DNA from 2 places in the Janthinobacterium sp. GW821-FHT03C10 genome. Region 2 is predicted to be linked to the other one. Evidence: predicted binding sites of a transcription regulator. Region 2 holds the regulator's gene; the other holds the start of a gene.
What was found. The regulator LexA, encoded in region 2, represses DNA repair genes until DNA is damaged. The targets are predictions, from matches to a motif close to ACTGTATNNNNATACAGT.
Positions count from the first base shown of each region.

Region 1: a site for LexA is predicted at 2,967-2,984, ahead of imuA (translesion DNA synthesis-associated protein ImuA). Genes of this name have one in related genera too.

Region 1 covers NZ_JBWKUN010000007.1:165,353-170,485, reverse strand. The annotation lists gene AC07VH_RS22750 (GNAT family N-acetyltransferase) at 1-1,481, shown strand, start outside; gene AC07VH_RS22745 (putative Na+/H+ antiporter) at 1,533-2,798, opposite strand; gene imuA (translesion DNA synthesis-associated protein ImuA) at 3,005-3,715, shown strand; gene AC07VH_RS22735 (Y-family DNA polymerase) at 3,645-5,132, shown strand.
Region 2 covers NZ_JBWKUN010000007.1:15,169-20,301, forward strand. The annotation lists gene rplI (50S ribosomal protein L9) at 1-413, opposite strand, end outside; gene rpsR (30S ribosomal protein S18) at 441-731, opposite strand; gene priB (primosomal replication protein N) at 757-1,056, opposite strand; gene rpsF (30S ribosomal protein S6) at 1,077-1,463, opposite strand; gene lexA (transcriptional repressor LexA) at 1,739-2,374, shown strand; gene AC07VH_RS22135 (cystathionine gamma-synthase family protein) at 2,440-3,681, opposite strand; gene purF (amidophosphoribosyltransferase) at 3,725-5,133, opposite strand, start outside.

The DNA of each region.
Region 1 (5,133 bases), 150 kb from region 2:
TCCTCGACACCCTGCATACGCAGCGCTACTTCGCCACCTTGTCCGATTATTTCCGCATCCTCATCATGTGCGAATACGGTGGCATGTACATGGATGTCGATACGATCCCGCACAATCCGGCGACGATTTTCCTGATGAAGCCGGAAGTGCCCGATTATTTCCAGCGCGGGGAAGGCGAGGGCGAGGAGCGCCGGCATGTCAGCTGGATGAATCTGTTTCTCGATGAAACGGGCATGCTGATCGCCAAGAAGAACGACGCCGCGCTGCGCGTGATCCAGCGCAATGTGAACCTCGCCTATGCGGGTATCGCTGCGCAGGTTCCCCGTTCCTGTCCGCAATTCGAGGCGCAGCTGTTCGGCCAGTTCTATGCCGAATGGAAGAAAAACCTGGGCGTGACCCTGCTCAGCCATGCCGAGTTCTACCAGCGCTATTGCGTGCTGTACGACGGCGTGCGCGAAGCGGTGGCGGGCGGCATCCGCGGCATGCGGCTGCTGGACGATATCATTACCGACATGCACATCCCCTTGAGCGACGAAGAGCGGCGCGCGTATGCGTGCTGCGTGGCGCGGCTGGCCGACATCGACTGGCAACTCGACGATCCCTTGCGCCTGCCCGACATTGTCGACGTGTTCGACATCGAGGAAGTGCCGCGCATGGCGTATGCGGCCCAGCTGCGGGCGGACATCGATCACTTCCACTATTACTCGGTGCTGTCGGACGACCCGCAGCTGGACCGCGTGAATGCCGTCTTTTGCCGCTACCTGCTGGCCCACCGTTCGCAGCATATTGCCGCCGGCAATTTCTGGCGCCCCACCGTCGGCCGCCACGGCAGCCGCATGCCTGCCGTCAGCGATGCTGCCCCGCCCGGTGACGAGGCGCAGGCGGGCTTGCTGTCGCATGCGCCGCTCAAACTGGTGGCGGGCGAACTGCTGGGCGACGAGACGAAGAACCGCATGGCCAAATTGCTGTTTGCCACCAGCTACCTGGAATATTGCTCGTTCGGCAATAAACTCAATCTGCAGTTCGTCGAATTGCAGCGGCGGCAGAACATCGATCCGTATCTGGCGCACATCCACGGCCTGCATGACGAGGATGACCGCTTCATCGGCTTTTTCACGGCCGCGACGATGGACGAGTTCCAGGCCTGCGGCGCCGTGTCATATTACCGCGATGACATGAAGGCGCTCGACGATGCGTATGACGCCTTCGTGCTGGCGCATGCGCGCGCCGACGACTGTTTCGTCAGCAGCCTGGCCATCGACGAGAAATACCGGGGCCAGGGCCTGTTCCGGCAAATGTTCCATGAAATCCGCGACCTGGCCAGCCGCAAGGGCTGTGCGCGCATCACCCTGACGGTGTGGGAAAAAAGCGAAGCGCTGCAAGTGTACCTGCACAAGGGTTTTCGCAGCGTGGGCACGTTCGACTATGCCTACAGCCTGTTCTATGACCGGCTGCATTTCCTCGTGTATGAGGGTAACTGAGGGGTAACTGAGGGAGAACAGGGGCGGCCGGCAGCCGCCCCGTGATGCCGCTTACAAGGCCAGGAAGGCCAGGCCCGCCACGGCCGTCGGCAGCAGGGCGCCCGCCAGCAGGCCGACGGCGCCGATCGATTCATCCTTGAAGCCGCGGCGCAGCAGGGCCACGCCGGCCGGGTTCGGCGCATTGGCGATGACGGTCAGGCCGCCGCCGGCCACGGCGCCCGCCATCAGCATGTATTTCGCTTCGTCCGTCATGCCGACGATCAGCGAACCGAGGTAAGTGAGGGCTGCATTGTCCGTGATCGCCGTCAAGCCCAGGGCGCCGAAGAACAGGGCCAGCGGTTTCAGGCTGGAAACGATGGGCTGCAGCCACCATTGCTGCATACCGCCCAGTACCACCAGGCCGCCGAGGAAGAAGCCGACCAATAAACCTTCCTTGAGGATCAGCGGGCTTTGATAGCGCTCATACGCCTGCACGAAGCCGAGGAAGAACAGGAACAGGCCGATGAACAGCACGGGATGGTGCGCCAGGGTCACGACGCCGGCCAGCACGATCATGTGCACCAGGCTGACGGCCAGCGGCACTTTCGGCGCTTCGACTTCGCCGGCCTTCGGCTTGATGTCGGAGGTGTTGCTGTGCAGATATTTGCGCAGCAAAATGCTCACGCCCGTGGCGTTGACCAGCACGGCGATGGCGGCTTTCCAGCCGAAATGGGTGGCCATGAAGGCGCTGTCCCAGTTCCACGTGGTGGCCACCATCAGCACGGGCGGCGCCGCATACGAGGTGAGGGTGCCGCCGATGGAAACGTTGACGAACAGCACGCCCAAGGCGCCGTATTTCAGCCATTCAGGGATGCCCGGACGAAAGATTTGCGGCGCCAGCATCAGCGCTGCCAGGGTCATGGCGGCCGGTTCCGTGATCAGGGAGCCCGTCAGGGGCACGAGCGCCAGGCCCAGCCAGACGAGGGCCAGTTCCGTGCGCAGCGGCATCACGCGCGCCACGCCTTTCAACAGGCGCTGCACGGCGTCCAGCACGGGGCGCGAGGCGGCCACGACCATGACGACGAAGACGAACAGCGGTTCCGTGTAATGGCGCGACTCGGCATACTCGATGGCCGCATCGCTGCCCGAGACAAAGGCCATGATGATGATCAGGATGAAGGCCCAGAAGCCGAACACGACTTCCACTTCGCCCAGCAAGTGCAGCAAGCCCGCATGGCGGGGGTGGCGCCGCGATAATGTCTCAAACGACTTGGCGGCGAAGGTGTGGATGAGCGCAAGGCCGAAGACGATGGCGCTGATAATTTGGATGGTGGTCAAATGCGTTTCCTTATGGACGGAGGAAGCCGCCCGGTGCATTGCCGAGCGGTAAGGAGAGTGCTTATGGTACAGCAATCGATGCGGGAAACGGGGTTTTTCGGACATGGCGGAGCGGCCCCGGGCACGCCATCTGGCAGATAAGCCTTGCCAAAAGCAGGGCTGGATAGTACTGTATATGCATACAGTATTCATCTTCATATTCAATTATGCAACATTCCCAATTGATGGCGTCGCCGGAAGCCTTGCACCCGTCTTTATGGCGCGCATCGCAGCTGGGCCAGGGCGCCGCGCGCTGCCTGGACACGGGCTTTGCCGCCCTGTCGGCGCAGCTGCCCGGCGGCGGCTGGCCCAGCGGCAGCCTCATCGATCTGCTGGTGCAGCAGCCGGGCAGCGGCGAATTGCGGCTGCTGGCGCCCGCGCTGGCGCAGCTGCCGGGCTTGCCCATCGTGCTGCTGCAGCCGCCCCATCCGCCGCAGGCGCTGGCCCTGGCCGCGCAGGGGCTGGCGCCGTCGCAATTGCTGTGGCTCAAAAGCGCCGGCAGCAAGGATGCCTTGTGGGCGGCAGAAAACATCTTGCGCAGCGGCACGTGCGGCGCCCTGCTGTTCTGGCAATCGCACGTGCGCGCCGACAGCCTGCGCCGCCTGCACCTGGCGGCGCAGTCGGGCAACACCCTGTTCTGCATGCTGCGCCCGCTGCACGGCGCGCAGGATGCGTCGCCGGCGCCGCTGCGCCTGTCCTTGCGCCCGGCCGCCGGCGGCATCGAGATCGGCTTCATCAAGCGCCGGGGACCGCAGCGCGACGCGCCGTTGTTCCTGCCCCTGCAACCTCCTTCTTTATTGCTGCGCCATGCGACTCTGGATCGGCCTGTACCTGCCCCGGCTCCCGCTCGAAGTGTTTTGCCCGCGCTGGTCGGCTGACAGCCTCGGCGTGGTGCTGGAGCAGGAGCAAGTGATGGCCCTGTCGCCGCTGGCGCGGGCGGCCGGCATCCGGCCGGGCATGCGCCGCGCAGGCGCGCTGATGCTGGCGCCGCAGGCGCGTTTGCACGAACGCTTGCCCGAGCTGGAGGCGCAGGCCCTGCAGGCGGTGGCGCTGGCGTTGCTGCAATATTCGCCGCTGGTGGCGCAGGGCGAGGAAGCGACCCTGCTGGTCGACGCGGGCGCCAGCCTGCGCCTGTTCGGCGGCGTGCGCGCCCTGTGCCGGCACATCGCGGCCAGCTTGCGCGCACTCGGCTACACGGCCCAGCTGTCGTGCGCCCCCACGGCGCGCGGCGCCTGGCTGCTGGCGCGCGCTGGAACGCGCCGGGGCCGGACCTTGAGCATGGCCAGCCTGGTGCGCCGCCTCGACGGCCTGCCGTGCGCCTTGCTGCCGCCCGCGCGCCCCTGGCTCGACTGGTTCGAGGGCATCGGCTGCCGCACTCTGGGGCAGCTGCGCCACTTGCCCCGGCCCGGCCTGCAGCGCCGTTGCGGCGGGGCCTTGCTGGACATGCTCGACGACGCGCATGGCCACAGCACGGAACTGTTCGTCTGGCTCGAAGCGCCGCCCACGTTCCGCGCCAGCCTGGAACTGTTCGACCGCGTCGAGCACGCCGACGCGCTGCTGTTCGGCGCGCGCCGCCTGCTGCAGCAGATGACGGGCTGGCTGTGCGCGCGGCAATTCGCCGTCGAGCGCATACAGCTGCTGCTGGCGCACGAGCGGGGCAGGGTGGCGCGCCCGCCCACCGTCATCGACCTGGCGCTGGGCGAGGCCGTCTGGCGCGACGAGCACCTGGTGCGCCTGCTCAAGGAGCGCCTGGCGCAGCTGGCGCTGGACGCGCCCGTGATCGGCCTGACCCTGGAAGCGCTGCAGGTGCAGCCGATGGCGCCGCCCAGCGATAGCCTGTTCCCCGAGCCGGGCGGCACGCCGCAGGAGCGCCAGCGCTTGCTGGAATTGCTGGTGGCGCGCCTGGGCATGGACAATGTCCTGCAGGCCGCGCCGCGCGCCGATTACCGCCCCGAAGCGGCCAACCGGTGGCTGCCTCTGCCGACCAAGCCGGCTGGAAAAAACGCGCTGCCCGACTTGCCGCCCGGCTTGCCCGGCATGCCCCGTCCCGCCTGGCTGCTGGCCCAGCCCATCGCCCTCCTGATGCGTGAGCACCGGCCCTTCTATGGCTCGCCCCTGAAAATGGTGTCCGTTGCCGAACGCATCGAGGCGGGCTGGTGGGGCCAGTCGCAGGCGCGCGATTATTTTATTGCGGAAGGCCGCGACCACGCCCATTACTGGGTCTACCGCGAACGCATCGCCGGCAGCGGCGAAGACGCCGCGCCGCGCTGGTTTTTGCATGGCTTGTTTGGCTGAA
Region 2 (5,133 bases):
ACCACGTCGGTGTGCAGAGCAACCGAAACGTTGTGCTCGCCAACGATCTTCAGCGGGCCGGTAGGCATGCGGATTTGTGCTTTTTCAACAGCAAAACCTTGCTTGGTCAGCGCTTCAGCGATGTCGAAGTTGGTGACGGAACCGAACAGACGGCCATCGACGCCAGCTTTTTGAGCAACTTGAACGGTCAGGCCGCTCAGTTTTTCGCCCTGGGCTTGCGATGCGGCCAGTTTGGCGGCAGCAGCTTTTTCCAGTTCGGCGCGCTTGACTTCGAATTCAGCCACAGCGGTTGCCGTAGCACGACGTGCCAGGCGTTGCGGGATCAGGAAGTTACGTGCGTAACCGTCTTTGACTTTGACGACTTCGCCGAGGTTACCGACGTTTACAACTTTTTCTAACAGAATGATTTGCATAGTTCTTCTCCAGGAATATCTGACCGATTAAGCGTGGTGCAGATCGGTGTATGGCAGCAGCGCGAGGAAGCGAGCGCGCTTGATTGCGGTGTCGACTTGGCGCTGGTAGTGCGCTTTGGTACCGGTCAGGCGTGCTGGCATGATCTTGCCGTTTTCCTGGACGAAGTCTTTCAGCGTGTCGACGTCTTTGTAGTCGACTTGCTCAACGTGAGCTGCCGTGAAGCGGCAGAACTTCTTACGTTTGAACAAAGGGTTTTGCTGTTTGCGTTTTTCTTTAAGCTTGAGCTTATTTTTGTCGAACTTTTTACCGAATGCCATGTCAGGCTCCTGTATCTAAAATGCGCTAGTCGGGAATGACTGCACTAAAATCAATGATGTGAAACACCAAACTCTTGCTGTTGCGGCTCTTCCTGGCCAGGAAACCCGTGAACTGATACACCCCGCCCAAGCTTGCCTGACTGAACCGGCCTGAAATTTCGCCAGCGGCTAGCGCGGCAACATCAAACTCGGTCAAACGGGCAATCCCTGCTTCCATCTGCTGCGAACTGTGTTGCAATACTGCATTCACAATCGGCAGCCCTGCCGGGGTATAGCGCAATATTTCGCGCTCGGCAATGATGGCGGTGACTTGTAGCTGGTTCAGCGCACGATCCTGGTCAAAAATTAAGCGGCTGCGGCTGGAGCGGCTGCTGGTGCTTCGGTGCGGTGGCTTTTGGCCGCGTCTTCGCGTTGTACCGATTTCATCATCGGCGAAGGAGCTGTTTCAGCTTTCTTCATTTTAACGGTCAGGTGACGCAACACGGCATCATTGAATTTGAATGCTGTTTCCAACTCGACCAGGGTCTCGTTGTCGCATTCGATGTTCAGGCAGATGTAGTGTGCTTTAGGCAGCTTTTGGATCGAGTAAGCCATTTGGCGGCGGCCCCAATCTTCCACGCGGTGAACCGAACCGCCGCGGGTGGTTACGCTGGCTTTGTAGCGTTCGATCATCGCGGGCACTTGCTCGCTTTGGTCCGGATGGACGATAAAGACTATTTCATAATGACGCATGCAAACTCCTTCAGGTCGGATTGATAATCGCCCACCCCGGCGTCAAGACGGGTGTGGGAAGGTCAGCCGAAGATTATAACCGCCTTTTGCAAACGTTTCAATCATTGCTTGCGCCAGCGCCCGAAAAGACCGCGCGCGAACGCGCTTTCCGCCCATGGACAAGTATTTCTTGCGAAATTCGCCGAAAACACGCAAATCCCCTTGCATAGTGGGCGATACTGTACAAAAATACAGTCTGTTCATATAGACAGCATTTCAGTATGCACCCACCGCTCATGATCAAGCTGACAGCACGACAAGAACAAATCCTGAACCTGATCAAGGACGCGATTGAAAACACGGGCTTTCCTCCCACCCGTGCCGAAATCGCCAATGAACTGGGTTTCAAATCGGCCAACGCGGCCGAAGAGCATTTGCAGGCCCTGGCCCGCAAGGGCGCCATCGAGATTTCGCCCGGCACCTCGCGCGGCATCCGCCTGATCGGCGCGGCGGCTGAAGCCCTGCCATCGAAAGTGCCGGCAGCGCTGCTGATGTCGCTGCCCCTGATCGGCCGCGTGGCGGCAGGCTCGCCCATCCTGGCACAGGAAAACCTGGAAGCGAGCTACAACGTGGACCCGGCCCTGTTTTCGGCCAAGCCCGACTTCCTGCTGAAGGTGCGCGGCTGGTCCATGCGCGACGCCGGCATCATGGATGGCGATTTACTGGCCGTCAAGAAGGTCGACAGCGCCAAGAACGGCCAGATCGTCGTCGCCCGCATCGGCGACGAAGTCACCGTCAAGCGCTACAAGAAGACGGGTTCCGTGATCGAACTGTTCCCGGAAAATCCCGACTTCAAGGTCATCACCGTATCGCCGGAAGATGAATTCGCCCTGGAAGGGCTGGCCGTCGGACTCATGCGCAGCTGGCATTAAACGACTGCACGAAAAAAGGGCCGCAACAGCATGACTGTTGCGGCCCTTTTCATTTATCCGGCGACTTATACATCGAGTGCCTGGCGGAAATCCTCGAGCAGATCCACCTCGTCCTCGATGCCGACGGAGACGCGGATCAGCGATTCGGCGATACCCATGCTGGCACGCCGCTCGGCACCCATCTCATAGAAGATCGTGTGGGCGACGGGAATGACCAGGGTGCGCGTGTCGCCGAGGTTGCTCGCGGGAATGGCCAAATTCAAACGATTGAGGAAATCGAAGCAGTCGATGCCATCCTTGAGTTCAAAGCTGAACAGGGAGCCATAGCTGCGGAACAGGTCGCTCGCCAGCGCATGCTGCGGGTGCGACGCCAGACCCGGGTAATGCACGGCCGCCACGCGCGGATCGGCGGCCAGCATGGTGGCCAGGGCCAGGGCGTTCGAGCAGGTGCGGTCCATGCGCAAGGCCATGGTTTCCGCGCCGACGGCGATATGGTGCGCCGCTTCCGGCCCCAGCGAGGCGCCGAAGTCGCGCAAGGCCTTGGCGCGGATTTGCGCGATACCCCATTGCGCCGGCGCCGCCTTCTTGTAGTTCTCAAAGATGTTCGGATACTGCGTCCAGTCGAACACGCCCGTGTCCGTCAAGCTGCCGCCCAGCGCATTGCCGTGGCCGCCGATGGATTTCGTCAAGGCATTGACCACCAGGCCCGCGCCCACGGCTTTCGGGCGGAACAGATACGGCGTCGTCATGGTGTTGTCGACGATGTACAAGATGCCCTTCTCGCGGCACAACTCGCCGATCTTTGCCAGGTCGGCGATCTGCGTGCGCGGATTGGCGATGGTTTCCACGAACACGATGCGCGTGGCCGGCGTGATGGCGGCCGCCACGTTGGCCACCTCGGTGGCGTCGACGAACGATACATCGATGCCCTGCCCCGTCACCGTTTGCCACAGGCTGTTGGTGTTGCCAAACAAAAAGGCCGACGACACCACATGGTCGCCCGCGCGCAGCAGCGACTGCACCACGGCGCCGATGGCGCCCATGCCGGTGGCGAAGCACAGGGTGGCCACGCCATCTTCCATCTGGTTGACCTTGTCTTCCAGCGCGGACACGGTCGGGTTGCCCTGGCGGCCATAGCGGAAGCCCGGCTCCTTGCCCTGGAACACGGAAGCGAGCTGGCGCGCATCGCCATAGCCGAACGCGACGGAAGTGTGCACGGGCTTGTGCAGGGAGCCGTGCTCGATGCCCTTGCGGCGGTCGTTATGCAGGATGGTGGTGGTAAAGCCGTAGTTTTTTTTATCGTTCATGATCGCGGAGCAAAAAAAGCCCGGCGCTAGCCGGGCAAGATAATTACGCTTCTGTCGTGGCCAGGTTCAGGTTCAGCTGGGAACGCGGCGTATCTTCGGGCGCCGCCGCCTTCGGATGGTGGCGCGCATATTCCAGGCGGTCCAGGTATTCCTGCGACACGTCGCCCGTCACGTAGACGCCGTCGAAACACGAAGCCTCGAAGTTGACCAGGGCCGGGTTGACGTCGGCGATCGCCTGCTTCAGGGCGCCGATATCCTGGTAGACCAGGTAATCGGCCGTGATTTCGCGGCACACTTCTTCCGTCGTGCGGCCGTAGGCGATCAGCTCGTCGCGCGTCGGCATGTCGATGCCGTACACGTTCGGGTAGATGACCGGCGGCGCGGCCGAGGCGAAGATGACTTTCGTCGCGCCCGCTTCACGCGCCATCTGCACGATTTCACGGCTGGTGGTGCCGCGCACGATGGAATCGTCGACCAGCAACACGACTTTATCCTTGAACTCGGACGGGATCGCGTTGAGCTTCTGGCGCACGGATTTCTTGCGCGCCGCCTGGCCCGGCATGATGAAGGTACGGCCGATGTAGCGGTTCTTGATGAAACCTTCGCGGTACTCGATGTTCAGCGCCATGGCCAGTTGGATGGCGGCCGGACGCGAGGAATCGGGAATCGGCATGACCACGTCGATATGCACGCCGGGCAGTTCGGTGCGGATCTTCTCGGCCAGGTATTCGCCCATTTTCAGGCGCGTGGCGTATACGGAGGCGCCGTCGATGACGGAATCGGGACGGGCCAGGTAGACGAACTCGAACACGCATGGGTTCAGGCTGGCGTTGTCGGCGCACTGGGCGCTATGCAATTGCTTGTCGGCGTCGATAAAGACGGCTTCGCCGGGACCGATGTCGCGCACGAAGCGGAAGCCCATGCCTTCCAGGGCCACGGATTCGGAAGCGATCAGGTATTCGGGTCCCTGCTCCGTTTCATTGATGCCCAGGCACAGCGGGCGGATGCCGTGCGGGTCGCGGAAGGCCAGCAAGCCCACGCCGGCGATTTGCGCGACGGCGGCGTAGCCGCCCTTGACGCGGCGGTTCAGTACGGTAACGGCCTTGAAGATGGCTTCCGGGTCCAGGTTCAGGCCCGTCGTCGCTTCCTGGATTTCATGCGCCAGCACGTTGAGCAGCACTTCCGAATCGGAATCGGTATTGATGTGGCGGCGGTCGTTCTTGAACATTTCCAGCTTCAACTGTTCCCAGTTGGTCAGGTTGCCGTTGTGCGCCAGGGTGATGCCGAACGGCGCATTCACATAGAACGGCTGCGCTTCCTCTTCGCTCGACGAACCGGCCGTCGGATAGCGGCAATGACCGATGCCCGAATTGCCTTGCAGCGAACGCATGTTGCGCGTACGGAAGACGTCACGTACGAGGCCGTTGGCCTTGTGCATGGAAAACATACTGC